3 regions of the Streptomyces sp. NPDC050085 genome follow, and region 1 is predicted to be linked to each of the others. Evidence: riboswitches for the same ligand, from Rfam matches in the RefSeq annotation. Region 1 holds a riboswitch; each other region holds the start of a gene.
What was found. A riboswitch is a leader RNA that binds a small molecule or an ion and turns the genes downstream of it on or off. The one in region 1 is predicted to bind thiamine pyrophosphate.
Positions count from the first base shown of each region.

Region 2: linked by a shared signal. The riboswitch ahead of thiO (glycine oxidase ThiO) and the one ahead of ACIBUY_RS24610 (purine-cytosine permease family protein) in region 1 are both predicted to bind thiamine pyrophosphate.
Region 3: linked by a shared signal. The riboswitch ahead of ACIBUY_RS30015 (thiamine ABC transporter substrate binding subunit) and the one ahead of ACIBUY_RS24610 (purine-cytosine permease family protein) in region 1 are both predicted to bind thiamine pyrophosphate.

Region 1 is NZ_JBITJZ010000006.1:332,379-336,649, forward strand. It holds gene ACIBUY_RS24605 (hypothetical protein) at 1-999, shown strand, start outside; gene ACIBUY_RS24610 (purine-cytosine permease family protein) at 936-2,351, opposite strand; TPP riboswitch at 2,334-2,434, opposite strand; gene ACIBUY_RS24615 (aspartate/glutamate racemase family protein) at 2,456-3,148, shown strand; gene ACIBUY_RS24620 (hypothetical protein) at 3,179-3,556, opposite strand; gene ACIBUY_RS24625 (alanine--tRNA ligase-related protein) at 3,639-4,271, opposite strand, start outside.
Region 2 is NZ_JBITJZ010000005.1:457,277-461,547, reverse strand. It holds gene ACIBUY_RS21750 (NAD(P)/FAD-dependent oxidoreductase) at 101-1,333, opposite strand; gene ACIBUY_RS21745 (hypothetical protein) at 1,419-1,781, opposite strand; TPP riboswitch at 1,833-1,946, shown strand; gene thiO (glycine oxidase ThiO) at 1,944-3,119, shown strand; gene thiS (sulfur carrier protein ThiS) at 3,116-3,316, shown strand; gene ACIBUY_RS21730 (thiazole synthase) at 3,324-4,118, shown strand; gene pknB (Stk1 family PASTA domain-containing Ser/Thr kinase) at 4,202-4,271, shown strand, end outside.
Region 3 is NZ_JBITJZ010000009.1:157,907-162,177, forward strand. It holds gene ACIBUY_RS30000 (phosphatidate cytidylyltransferase) at 1-76, shown strand, start outside; gene ACIBUY_RS30005 (hypothetical protein) at 182-361, shown strand; gene rlmN (23S rRNA (adenine(2503)-C(2))-methyltransferase RlmN) at 400-1,506, shown strand; TPP riboswitch at 1,530-1,647, shown strand; gene ACIBUY_RS30015 (thiamine ABC transporter substrate binding subunit) at 1,733-2,824, shown strand; gene ACIBUY_RS30020 (ABC transporter permease) at 2,800-4,271, shown strand, end outside.

The DNA.
Region 1 (4,271 bases):
AGTGTGATGCGTACGGGCTTCGGGTCCGGGCAGGTGCGTTCGCTGGTGCTCGTCCTGGCGAACGAGGCCCTGCTCGTGCCCGTCGTGGCCCTGTTGCCGGTCAGCGTCGTGGTGCTGATGCGCACCGCCGGGACGCCGCGTGCCGCCCGGGCCTGGCCGCTGCTCGTCGGCGCGGGCCTGGCCGGTGTGGTCGCGGCGCTCGTCGTCCAAGGGCAGTACTTCCTCTACCACTTGGCCGCAGTGGTTCCGCTCGCGGCCGCCCTGTGGGCCCTGGCCGTCGTCCGGCACGGTGTGCGCGCCGGGCGTCCGGTGCTGCCGCTGCTACTGGCCACGGCCGGGCTCGGGGTGGCCGCCCCGCTCACGGCGGCGCGGCCGCTCGCCTGGCGCACGTCCCACGGGATCCCGGTCGATGCCGCCCTGTGCGCGGTCGTGGCCGGGACGGCGCTGTGGCTCGTGGTCGTCCGTCCGCGCGGCGTCCGGAGCGCCCCTCCCCTGCTGTCCCGCGCGGCCGTCCCGGTCGCGGTGTTCGCGCTGGCGGCCGCCGTGCCCGCGTGGCCGACCGCGCCGTACTCGTTCGACGTCCGGCACGCCGGGTACACCGCGCTCTCTCGCCTGCACGCCCGCGAGAGCCTGGAGCCCCAACTGGCCGCGCTGCGGGCCGGGATCGGCGCCCGCACCCCGGTCGTGTACCTGGCCTTCGGCGACATCGGCTACCAGCTCGGCAACCCGACGCACTGCCGCTACCCGTCGCCCGTCTTCCTCCAGCGCACGTCCTACGACCGGGCCGTGACGCGCCTGACGAGCTTCCGCGAGAACCTGCGCTGTCTGGACGATCCGGCCGCGCGCTACGCGGTGATCGACCCGGCCTGGTTCCGCATCCGGTCCGTCGCGCCCGCCGTCACCCGCGCCCTGGACAGGGCCTTCGACTGCCGCCCTCAGGTCCGGCTCGACGCGGCGGGGCTCCGCGTCTGTCCGCGGCGCAGCCTGAACGGCGCGTAGAGGACGAGCCCGGTGACGAAGGCGACGTAGTAGCCGAGGTCGGCGCCGTGCAGCGCTTCGGCGACGGGTCCCACGTACAGGGCGGTGTTCATGAAGGGAACGGTGGCGGCGAAGGCCGCGAGGAACGCCGTCAGGGCGGGCAACACCGGCTGCGCATGGGCCTGTTCGGCCGCGAGGTCGACGGGGGCGCCGCCGCGTGCGCGGGTGCGGGCCAGCCAGTCCACGACGACGACCGCGACGAAGCCGGGGATCCAGTAGCCGACGAACAGCAGCACGTTCTGGAAGCGGGCCGCGGTGTCGGCGGCGTGCATCCACAGCACCAGCGGGAATCCGAGGAGCGCGGCGAGTGCGGCGGCGAGCGGGCGCGGCACGCGGGCGCCGACGACCTGGAGCGCGAGCGAGCCGCTGTAGTCGTTCATGGCGTTGCTGCACAGCGCGGCCAGCGCCACGGCGAGCAGTCCGAGCGAGCCGATCACGCCGCCGCCGAGCAGGGTGTCGACGCCCTGGGCGGTCTGGTCGGTGAAGACGGAGGCGCCCCACAGGCCGAGCGCCTCCACGGCGGTGAAGGAGACGACGATGCCGCACAGGGTGTACCAGAACATGCGGGCCGAGGACGTGGTGCGCGGCAGGTAGCGGCTGAAGTCGCTGGCGTACGGCGCCCAGGACACAGACAGGCTGAACGCGATGGTGGCGGTCAGGACGAACGCCCCGACGCGGTCGGCGCCGTGCGCGGACCCGTGCCCGGCAGGCGTGACGCCGGCGTGCGCGAGGCGCACCGCGAGCGCGCAGAACGCGACGGCGAGCACGGCGGTCATCCCCTTCTGCAGGCGGTGGATCGCCTCGTAGCCGAGCGCGCCGAACGCCCCTTGGGCGGCCATCATCACGAGGGCCCCCAGCCAGAACGGCCAGCCGCACAGCCGGGCGAGGGCGTCGCCGCCGAACAGGCCGATCAGCGCGTCCCAGGCGATGGACGACAGCCACTGAAGGGCGCCGGGAACGACGACGGCGCGCCCGAACGCGAGCCGGGCGAGCGGCAGTTGGCCGGCGCCGGTGCGCGGGCCCCACGTCCCCAGGTAGGCGGTGGGCACGGCGCCGATGACGGTGCCCGCGAGCACGGCGGCGAGTGCCGTCGCGAAGTCGAGGCCGAGGGCGATGCCGACGGTCCCGGTGAAGACGCCGCTCATGGTGAGGTTCGGGGCGAACCAGACGGTGAACAGCCGTCCGGCACCGCCGTACCGGTCGCTCTCGCAGACCGGTGCTATGCCGCGTGCCTCGGGGCGCCAGTCCCCCGGCGCGGCCGACCGGCCCGCCTCGAAGGCCGTGGAAACGTGCGGTATCGACATCGCTGACATCCCTCCGCCAGTGCTAACTGGTTCAGGTTCTACGGGTGTGATCTCAGCCCCGTCGCATGTGCGGGGCACCCCGTGTCGGGCAGTACGGGTGCGAACATTAGCCGATGAGAACCATCGGGTTGATCGGCGGGATGAGCTGGGAGTCGACGGCGGAGTACTACCGCCTCCTCAACGAGCTGACGCGGGACCGTCTCGGCGGGCTGCACTCGGCGCGCTGCGTCGTCTACTCCGTCGACTTCGCGGAGATCGAGCGGCTGCAGGTCGAGGGCGACTGGGAGCAGGCGGGCCGGATCCTCGCCGAGGCCGCGCGACGCCTGGAGGCGGCGGGCGCCGATCTGCTGCTCCTGTGCACGAACACGATGCACAAGGTCGCCGACCAGGTGCAGGCCGCCACCGCCGTGCCGCTGATCCATCTCGCCGACGCGACCGCCGACGCCGTACGCGCGGCGGGGGTGAAGCGGGTCGGGCTGCTGGGCACGGCGTTCACGATGGAGCAGGACTTCTACCGCGGCCGGCTCGCGCGGGGCGGCCTGGACGTCCGCGTCCCGGACGACGCGGGGCGGGCACTCGTCCACCGCGTGATCTACGAGGAGTTGTGCCTCGGTGTCGTACGGGACGCGTCGCGCGCCGCGTACCAGGAGGTCATCGCCGATCTGGTCGCGTCCGGCGCCGAGGGGATCGTCCTCGGCTGCACCGAGATCGAGCTGCTGATCGGCGCCGGGGACAGCCCGGTCCCGGTCTTCCCCACCGCGCGGCTGCATGCGGAGGCGGCGGTTCGGGCAGCGCTGGACGACTGACGGGCTCCCAGTTCGAAGACCGGCCCCCGGTCAGGCCGGGGCCTGGGACGCGCGGGCCAGGCAGGCGCCGATCGCGTGTGCGGCCACGTCGTGGAGGCCGCCGGTGACGTCGCCCGCCCCGGCAGTGGTCAGGGCGGGCCGGGCGGCGGCTCCCGCGACGACCGCGAGGACCCCGTCGGCCGGCAGCGCCCGCGAGGCGGTCTCCACGAACTGCCGGGCGGCGCCGGGCCCGCAGCGTCCTACGGCGCCGAAGTCCACGACGTAGGCCCGCTGTCCGGTTGCGCCCATGCGCTTCAGCAGGTCGCCGAGCTCGGTCGCGGCGCTGCTGCCGAACTCGCCGACGACGTCCACGACCAGGACGCCGCCGTCCTCCCAGCGCGCCGGGAAACGCGTCCGTGCTGGCTCCATGGTCAACCCCTCGGCCGTGAGCCGCCCACGCGTCGCAGCTCGTACGCGCTGCGCCTACCCCGTCACGGGCGGCCCACTCCGGTCAGTTGTCGCCCCGCAGACTCACGACGAGGTCCCGTGGCAGTCCGTGCGTGTCGTGGAGGTAGTGGAAGTCCTCCTCGTCGAGGGGGCCGCGGAACCGGGGGCGGTCGAGGATCCGCCGGCCGCGCTGCAGCAGCTCGCCGAAGCGGCGCTCCTCGTCGAGCAGGACGCGGCGCACCTCGTCCGGGTCGGCCGACTGCCGGAAGTGGTCCAGGGTGTGCCGCACCAACTCCTGGGGCAGGTCGGTGAGTTGGCGGGTCGGGTCGTCGCGCCACAGCGTGGTGAGGACGCGCCGCATCAGGCGGCGCAGCACGTAGGCGCGGCCGGTGTTGCCGGGGCGCACGCCGTCCCCGGTCACCACGACGGCCGACCGCAGGTGGTCGCTGACCAGGCGCAGCGACGGCTCGTCGAGGTGCCACAGTCCGGGCAGGCGCTCTCGCCAGGGGGTGAACACGTCGCATTCGAAGACCGAGTCGACGCCCTGGAGCAGGGCGAGGAGTCGCTCGAGGCCGAGCCCGGTGTCGATGTTGCGCTGCGGCAGGGGCACCAACGTGCCGTCGCCCAGGCGTCGGTGACGCATCATCACGTGGTTCCAGACCTCGACCCAGCGGTCGTCGCGGGTGGGTGTCGACTG
Region 2 (4,271 bases), on a different contig from region 1:
GCACAGTGCATCCACTACGCCCCGCCCCACAAGAGGAGGTCCGCAATCCGGACCGCGCGATCCGGACCGTGCGATCCGGACTGCGCAGTCCGGACTTCGGTTACGCGACGGCGGACTTCAAGGGCCGGGCGGGGTCGGCCAGTTGGCCCTCGTCCAGTACGGTTCCGGCCTCGATGAGGCGGCGCCCCTGCGCGAGGTCGCGGGGCTTGCCGACCGCGAGGACCGCCACCAGGGCGCCGTCCTTCAGCCAGCACACCGACCAGGACGCACCGGACGGATCACCGCGCCACACCGTCGCGTCGGCGGCGTCGTGGTGGCCGACGTACTGCACGAAACGGCCGAACTGCTCGGACCAGAAGTAGGGCACCGGGTCGTACACCACCGGTGTCTCACCCACGATGTTCGCGGCGACCGCGCGCGGCCCCTGCAGCGCGTTGTCCCAGTGGTGGACCATCAGGCGCTGTCCGTAGCGGGCCGAGGGGAACGACGAGCAGTCGCCCACGGCGTACACGTCGGGCAGGGACGTCCGCAGCCACTCGTCCGCCAGCACTTCGCGGTGGGCGCCCAGTTCGATGCCCGAACCGGCCAGCCAGCCGGTGGCGGGGCGGGCGCCGATGCCCACGACGACGGCTCCTGCGGGCAGCCGCGTGCCGTCGTCCAGGACCACGACGCCCGGCTCGACCCGCTCCACGCGCGCGTGGGTGCGCAGTTGGGCCCCGGCGTCCGCGTACCAGGCGGCCATGGGAGCGGCGATCTCGGCGGGCAGCGCCCCGGCCAGCGGCCGCTCGGCCGCCTCCACGACGGTGACCCGGCAGCCGGCGTCGCGGGCGGCGGTGGTGAACTCGGCGCCGATCCAGCCGGCCCCCACGATCACCACGTCGTGCTGTTCGGCGAGGACGGGCCGCAGCCGCTCGGCGTCGTCGAGAGTGCGCAGCAGATGCACTCCGGGCACGCCCTGGGCGCCCGGCAACTGGATGGGTTCGGCTCCGGTGGCCACGACCAGGACGTCGTACGGGACCGCCCCCGCCGCGGTGTCCAGCTCGTGGTCGCCGGGGCGCAGGCCGGTCACCTCGCGGCCCAGCTCCAGCGTGACGCCGAGTGCCTCGAAGTCGATGTCGAAGGCGGATCCCTCGGCCTTGCCGAGCAGCACGGCCTTGGACAGCGGGGGCCGGTCGTAGGGCTGATGGGGTTCCGCGCCGATCAGCGTGACGGTGCCGGTGAAGCCCTGTTCGCGCAGGGCCACGGCCGTCTGCACGCCGGCCATTCCCGCGCCGACGATGACGACGCGCCGCTGCCCCACTGGTGTCCCGTTCCCGCTCCGCTGCTCGCTCACGGGATCACCATAGGCACCTGATCTTGCGTCAGTCAGCGGTGCGGACCACTCCGGCGCCGTGACGTCCTGCACAGGGAGCGCCGGTTTATCGATCATGACGGTCAAGCGGGCAGGTGATCTCCTCGACCACGCTGGTTCCGCTGCCCGTCTGCGACTCCCACTCCCACGTCTCGTCGAGCCGCACCCGGCCGTCACTCGACTCGGACACGACCGAGACGCAGTGCCCGGACGACGTGGTCCCGTCGGTCTTCAGCTGCACGTAGCGGAAGTCGAGCCGGTCGCCGAAGCGCGTGCCTACTAGGTGCCCCTGTACGACATCGCCGCCTTCATAGGTGGCCCAGATCCTGCCGTTCTCCTCGTGGTAGGCGAATCGGGTACGCGTGCCCACCTGACCGGGAGCCTGGTCGGCGACAGGGGCGAGAACGAGACCGTCGAGCGATCGGGCCACGGGCGGAGGCTCCCTACTGAGGGTCGGGGCGAAGAGCTAGGGTGGCCAACGTAAAGCACTCGCGGGAGCCCGTACGCAGCGGGCTGAGAGGGAGGCTGGAGCGGCCTCCGACCGTACGAACCTGATCCGGGTCATGCCGGCGAAGGGAGGGCCTTGACACCCATGTCCTACGCACAAAAAGGTGAGCCCCGTACCGACGTACTGGTCGTCGGGGGCGGCATCATCGGTCTCGTCACCGCATGGCGTGCCGCGCAGCGCGGTCTGTCCGTGGCGGTCGTGGATCCCGAGCCGGGCGGCGGGGCCGCCCAGGTGGCGGCCGGCATGCTGGCCGCCGTCACCGAACTGCACTACGGCGAGCAGACATTGCTCGGCCTGAACGTCGAGTCCGCGCGCCGCTATCCGCAGTTCGCGGCCGAGCTGACGGAGGCCACAGGCCAGGACCTCGGCTACCGCGCGTGCGGCACGCTGGCGGTCGCGCTCGACGCGGACGACCGGGCGCACCTGCGTGAACTGCACGCGCTGCAAAGGAAGTCGGGCCTCGAGTCCGAGTGGCTGTCGGGCCGTGAGTGCCGCCGCCTGGAGCCGATGCTCGCACCGGGCGTGCGCGGGGGCCTGCGGGTCGACGGTGACCACCAGATCGACCCGAGAAGGCTCGCGAGCGCCCTCGTGACGGCCTGCGAGCGCGCGGGCGTGGTCTTCCGCCGGACGCGGGCCGAGCGGCTCCGTGTCGTACGGGACCGGGCGTGCGGTGTCGTCCTCGCGGGGGGCACCGAACTCGCGGCCGGCCAGGTGGTGCTCGCGGCGGGCAGCCTCAGCGGCCGGCTGGCCGGGGTCCCGGACGAGGTCCTGCCTCCCGTGCGCCCGGTCAAGGGCCAGGTCCTGCGCCTGAGCGTGCCGGAGCGGTACGCGCCGTTCCTCAGCCGCACCGTCCGCGCGGTGGTCCGCGGCAGCCACCTCTACCTGGTGCCGCGCGTCAACGGCGAGCTCGTCGTGGGCGCCACCAGCGAGGAGCTCGGCTGGGACACCACGGTCACGGCGGGCGGCGTCTACGAACTCCTGCGGGACGCGCACGAACTCGTGCCCGGCATCACGGAACTGCCGCTGACCGAGACCCGCGCGGGCCTGCGCCCCGGCTCCCCCGACAACGCCCCGATGCTCGGCCCGACGACCCTGCCCGGCCTCCTCCTGGCCACCGGCCACTACCGCAACGGCGTGCTGCTCACACCGGTCACCGGCGACGTGCTGGCCCACGCGCTGACCACGGGTGAACTGCCGGAAGAGGCACGCCCGTTCACCCCGAAACGATTCTCTGCCGCCTCCTTGGAGCAGCTCGCATGAACGTGTCCCTCAACGGTGAGCCGCGCACGGTGACGTCCGAGACCACACTCGAGTCCCTCGTCACCACGCTCACGACCGCGCACTCCGGCGTCGCCGCCGCCCTCAACGAGACCGTCGTCCCGCGCACCCAGTGGCCGCTCACCGCGCTCTCCGAAGGAGACCGCGTCGAGGTCCTCACCGCAGTACAAGGAGGCTGACTCATCCATGGCTGACGACGCTTTCGTCCTCGGCGGCACCACGTACTCCTCGCGCCTGATCATGGGCACGGGAGGCGCCCCGAGCCTCGACATCCTGGAACGCTCCCTGACCGCCTCCGGCACCGAACTCACCACAGTGGCGATGCGCCGCGTGAACGCGTCGGTACACGGCTCGGTCCTGTCCGTGCTGGAAAAACTGGGCATCCAGGTACTGCCGAACACGGCGGGCTGCTTCACCGCGGGCGAAGCGGTGCTCACCGCCCGTCTCGCGCGCGAGGCGCTCGGCACCGACCTGGTCAAGCTCGAGGTCATCGCGGACGAGCGCACACTGCTGCCCGACCCGATCGAACTCCTGGACGCCGCCGAGACCCTGGTCGACGACGGTTTCACGGTGCTTCCTTATACGAACGACGACCCGGTCCTGGCCCGCAAGCTGGAGGACGTGGGCTGCGCGGCGATCATGCCGCTCGGCTCCCCCATCGGCTCGGGGCTCGGCATCCGCAACCCGCACAACTTCCAGCTGATCGTCGAGCACGCGCGCGTGCCGGTGATCCTGGACGCGGGCGCGGGCACCGCCTCCGACGTGGCGCTCGCGATGGAGCTGGGGTGTGCGGGTGTGATGCTCGCCTCGGCGGTGACCCGGGCGCAGGAGCCGGTGCTCATGGCCGAGGGCATGCGGCACGCGGTGGAGGCCGGCCGGCTCGCGTTCCGCGCGGGCCGCATCCCCAAGCGCCACTTCGCCGAGGCCTCCTCGCCGACGGACGGACGGGCCCACCTCGACCCGGAGCGACCGGCCTTCTGACACGGTCACAGCTCTGCTGCAGTACGGGTCCGGTCCCGCAGCAGGGACCGGGCCTGTCAGTCGCTCCTCGTACACTCGCCTGCGTGGACACGACCCTTCAGGACCCGTTGCTCGGGCACGTGCTCGACGGCCGGTACCGCATCGACGCACGCA
Region 3 (4,271 bases), on a different contig from region 1:
GGACCGGCTCGACTCGCTGCTGCCGACGGCGCCTGTGGTGTGGCTGCTCCTGGTGCTCTTCGTCGGATCGAGCTGACCCCGGCCGTCGCATCGAGCTGAACCGGGTCCTCCGGATCCTGTTGCCGATCTGGTACGAGCCCTCGCCCGCCGGGTGGGGGCTCGTCGGCATAAGGTCCAGTCCATGGGGAGGGCTCGACTCGAGAAGGACGGCACCTACAGCGGCGACATGCCCTGCAAGTGGTGCGACGCGTTGATCGACCAGGAGGGGCGGCGCAAACCGCGGCTGTACTGCCGGACGGGACACCGTTGGAAGACGTACGGGTCGCGGGTCGTCGGCGTGATCGGGGCGATCCTGGACTGAGCTGCGGCTGATCCGGGGCGTGCGACACTGGTACGGCCATGCCTAAGCCCGGAGAACTCACATTCGTCGCCCCGCGCGGAGCCAAGAAGCCGCCGCGGCACCTTGCCGACTTGACGCCCGCCGAGCGGAAAGAAGCTGTTGCCGCGATCGGCGAGAAGCCGTTCCGCGCCAAGCAGCTGTCGCAGCACTACTTCGCGCGGTACGCGCACGATCCGGCGGAGTGGACCGACATCCCGGCCGGGTCGCGGGAGAAGCTGCGCGAAGCGCTGCTGCCCGAGCTGATGACCGTCGTGCGGCATCTGTCGACCGACCAGGACACCACCCGCAAGACCCTGTGGCGGCTGTTCGACGGGACGCTCGTCGAGTCCGTGCTGATGCGGTACCCGGACCGGGTCACCATGTGCATCAGCTCCCAGGCCGGATGCGGGATGAACTGTCCGTTCTGCGCCACCGGGCAGGCCGGTCTCGACCGGAATCTGTCGACCGGTGAGATCGTGCATCAGATCGTCGACGGGATGCGGGCCCTGCGGGACGGCGAGATCCCGGGTGGGCCTGCCCGGCTCAGCAACATCGTCTTCATGGGCATGGGCGAGCCGCTCGCCAACTACAAGCGGGTCGTCCAGTCGATCCGCGCGCTCACCGATCCCGAGCCGGACGGTCTCGGGCTCAGCCAGCGCGGCATCACCGTGTCGACCGTGGGCCTCGTGCCCGCCATCCACCGGTTCTCCGACGAGGGCTTCAAGTGCCGCCTCGCCATCTCGCTGCACGCCCCGGACGACGAGCTGCGCGACACCCTCGTACCCGTCAACACGCGGTGGAAGGTGCGGGAGGTGCTGGACGCCGGATGGGAGTACGCGGCCAAGTCCGGTCGCCGGCTGTCCATCGAGTACGCGCTGATCCGCGACATCAACGATCAGGCGTGGCGCGGTGACCGGCTCGGGCGGCTGCTCCGCGGCAAGCCGGTCCATGTGAACCTGATTCCGCTGAATCCGACTCCTGGGTCGAAGTGGACCGCGTCGCGGCCCGAGGACGAGAAGGCGTTCGTCGAGGCCATCGCCGCGCACGGGGTGCCGGTGACCATCCGGGACACCCGTGGCCAGGAGATCGACGGGGCGTGTGGTCAGCTCGCCGCGACCGAGCGGTAGCCTTACGGCGTAAGTACATCTGCATATTCCGACAGGGGAGCGCCACAGCGCTGAGAGTGCGGCAGCCATACAGGGGCGGGCCGCAGACCCTCTGAACCTTGCCCAGGTCATTCTGGGTAGGAAGTTCGGACACCACTCAAGCTGTTGCGCCCTGCCCGGAAGCTTTGGAGACAAGGCTTCCGGGCAGGGCCGCGTCTCTTCCTGGTCACCCCCAGGAGGAAAACCAGTGAGCAAGAAGACGAAGGCAACGACGACGTACACAGCTGTTGCCGTGGGGCTCGGGCTCGTCGTGCTGTCCGCGTGCGGGTCGCAGTCCAGCGGGTCGGGCGGGTCCGACTCCAAGACCGTGACCCTCGTCAGCCACGACTCGTGGGCCGTCTCCAAGAACGTACTGAAGGACTTCGAGAAGAAGTCCGGCTACCAGGTGAAGGTCCTGGAGGACGGCGACGCCGGGCAGGCCGTCAACAAGGCGATCCTGTCCAAGGGCAATCCGCAGGGCGACGTCTTCTTCGGCGTCGACAACACCCTGCTGTCGCGGGCCCTCGACAACGGGATCTTCGCTTCCTACAAGGCCAAGGGCCTGGAGGACGTCGAGAGCCGGTACCGGCTCGATGCCGGGAAGGATCGTGTCACTCCCGTCGACACCGGCGACATCTGCGTCAACTACGACAAGAAGTATTTCGCGGAGCACAAGCTGACTCCGCCGGCGTCCTTCGCCGATCTCGCCAAGCCCGCGTACAAGAACCTGCTCGTCACCGAGGACGCCGCCACGTCGTCGCCGGGCCTCGGCTTCCTGCTCGGCTCGGCCGCGAGCTACGGGGACGACGGCTGGCAGGCGTACTGGAACAAGCTCGTCGACAACGGCGTGAAGGTCGTCTCCGGCTGGGACCAGGCCTACAACGAGGAGTTCAGCGGCAGCGCCGGCGGCAAGAAGGCCGGGGGAGAGCGGCCGCTCGTCGTGTCGTACGCGTCCTCGCCGCCCGCCGAGGCGATCTACTCGGACCCGCAGCCGGCCACGTCGCCGGTCGGTGTCGCGACCGGCACCTGCTTCCGGCAGGTCGAGTTCGCGGGCGTGCTCGACGGGGCGAAGAACGAGAAGGGCGCCCGGGCGTTCGTCGACTTCCTGATCTCCAAGGAGTTCCAGCAGGACATGCCGCTCAACATGTTCGTGGACCCCGTGACCAAGAGTGCCGTCGCGCCCGCCGATTACAAGAAGTACGCGGTGAAGGTCGACAGCCCCGAAACCATGAGCCCCCGCAAGATCGCGGACAACCGTGACGACTGGGTCAAGTCGTGGACCTCGATCGTCAGGAAGTGACCGCCAAGACCGCCAAGACCGCCAAGACCGCCAGGACCTGGGACGTGCCCCGGGTGCGTACGGGGAACGCGGCGCGGCTCGGCCTGATGGCCGTGCCCGTCGTGTTCTTCGCCGTCTTCTTCGCGTACCCGGTCGTCGCGATCGTGCGGCGCGGTCTGTACGTGGGCGGGGACTGGCAGGTGGGGCGCATCGCGGACGTGCTCGGGCAGTCGGACATCCGGCACGTGCTGTGGTTCACCGTGTGGCAGGCGCTCGCGTCGACTGCCCTGACGCTGCTGATCGCGCTGCCGGGCGCCTACGTCTTCGCCCGGCTCGACTTTCCCGGCAAGCAGGTGCTGCGCGCCGTCGTGACCGTGCCGTTCGTGCTGCCGACCGTCGTCGTGGGCTCCGCCTTCCTGGCGCTGGTCGGCAGGGGAGGGCTGCTCGACGACCTGTGGGGGGTGCGGCTCGACACCACGGTGTGGGCGATCCTCGCCGCGCACGTCTTCTTCAACTACGCCGTCGTCGTACGGACCGTGGGCGGCCTGTGGGGGCAGCTCGATCCGCGGCAGGAGGAGGCCGCGCGGATGCTCGGCGCCTCGCGGCTCGCGGCGTGGCGGAAGGTGACGCTGCCCGCTCTCGGGCCGGCCGTGGCGGCAGCCGCGCTCATGGTCTTCCTGTTCACCTTCACCTCGTTCGGCGTCGTGCAGATCCTCGGCGGGCCCGGCTTCTCGACCCTCGAGGTGGAGATCTACCGGCAGACCGCCGAGATCTTCGACCTGTCGACCGCCGCCGTGCTGACGATCGTGCAGTTCGCGGCCGTCGGACTCATCCTCGCCGTGCATGCGTGGAGCGTGCGGCGGCGGGAGAGCACGCTGCGGCTCGTCGACGCCGCGCACACCGCGCGGCGGCCGCGCGGGGCCGCTCAACGGACCCTGCTCGCCGGGGTGTTGGCGACCGTGGCCGTGCTGATCCTGCTGCCCCTTGGGGTGCTGGTGCAGCGGTCGCTGGACACGCCGGGCGGTGTCGGGTTCGCGTACTACCGGGCGCTCGGGAACGCCGACGGCGGCACCTTCCTCGTCCCGCCCGTCGACGCCATCTGGAACTCGCTCGAGTACGCCCTCGCCGCCACCGCCATCGCGCTCGTCATCGGCGGGCTCGCCGCGGCCGCCCTCACCCGGCGGGCCGGACGCCTGGTGCGCGGGTTCGACGCGCTCCTGATGCTGCCGCTCGGGGTGTCCGCCGTGACCGTCGGCTTCGGGTTCCTCATCACGCTCGACAAGCCGCCGCTCGACCTGCGGGCCTCCTGGATCCTGGTCCCGCTCGCCCAGGCACTGGTCGGCGTGCCCTTCGTCGTACGCACCATGCTGCCCGTCCTGCGGGCGGTCGACGGACGCCTGCGCGAGGCCGCGGCCGTGCTCGGGGCCTCCCCGCTGCGGGCGTGGCGCGAGGTCGATCTGCCCATGGT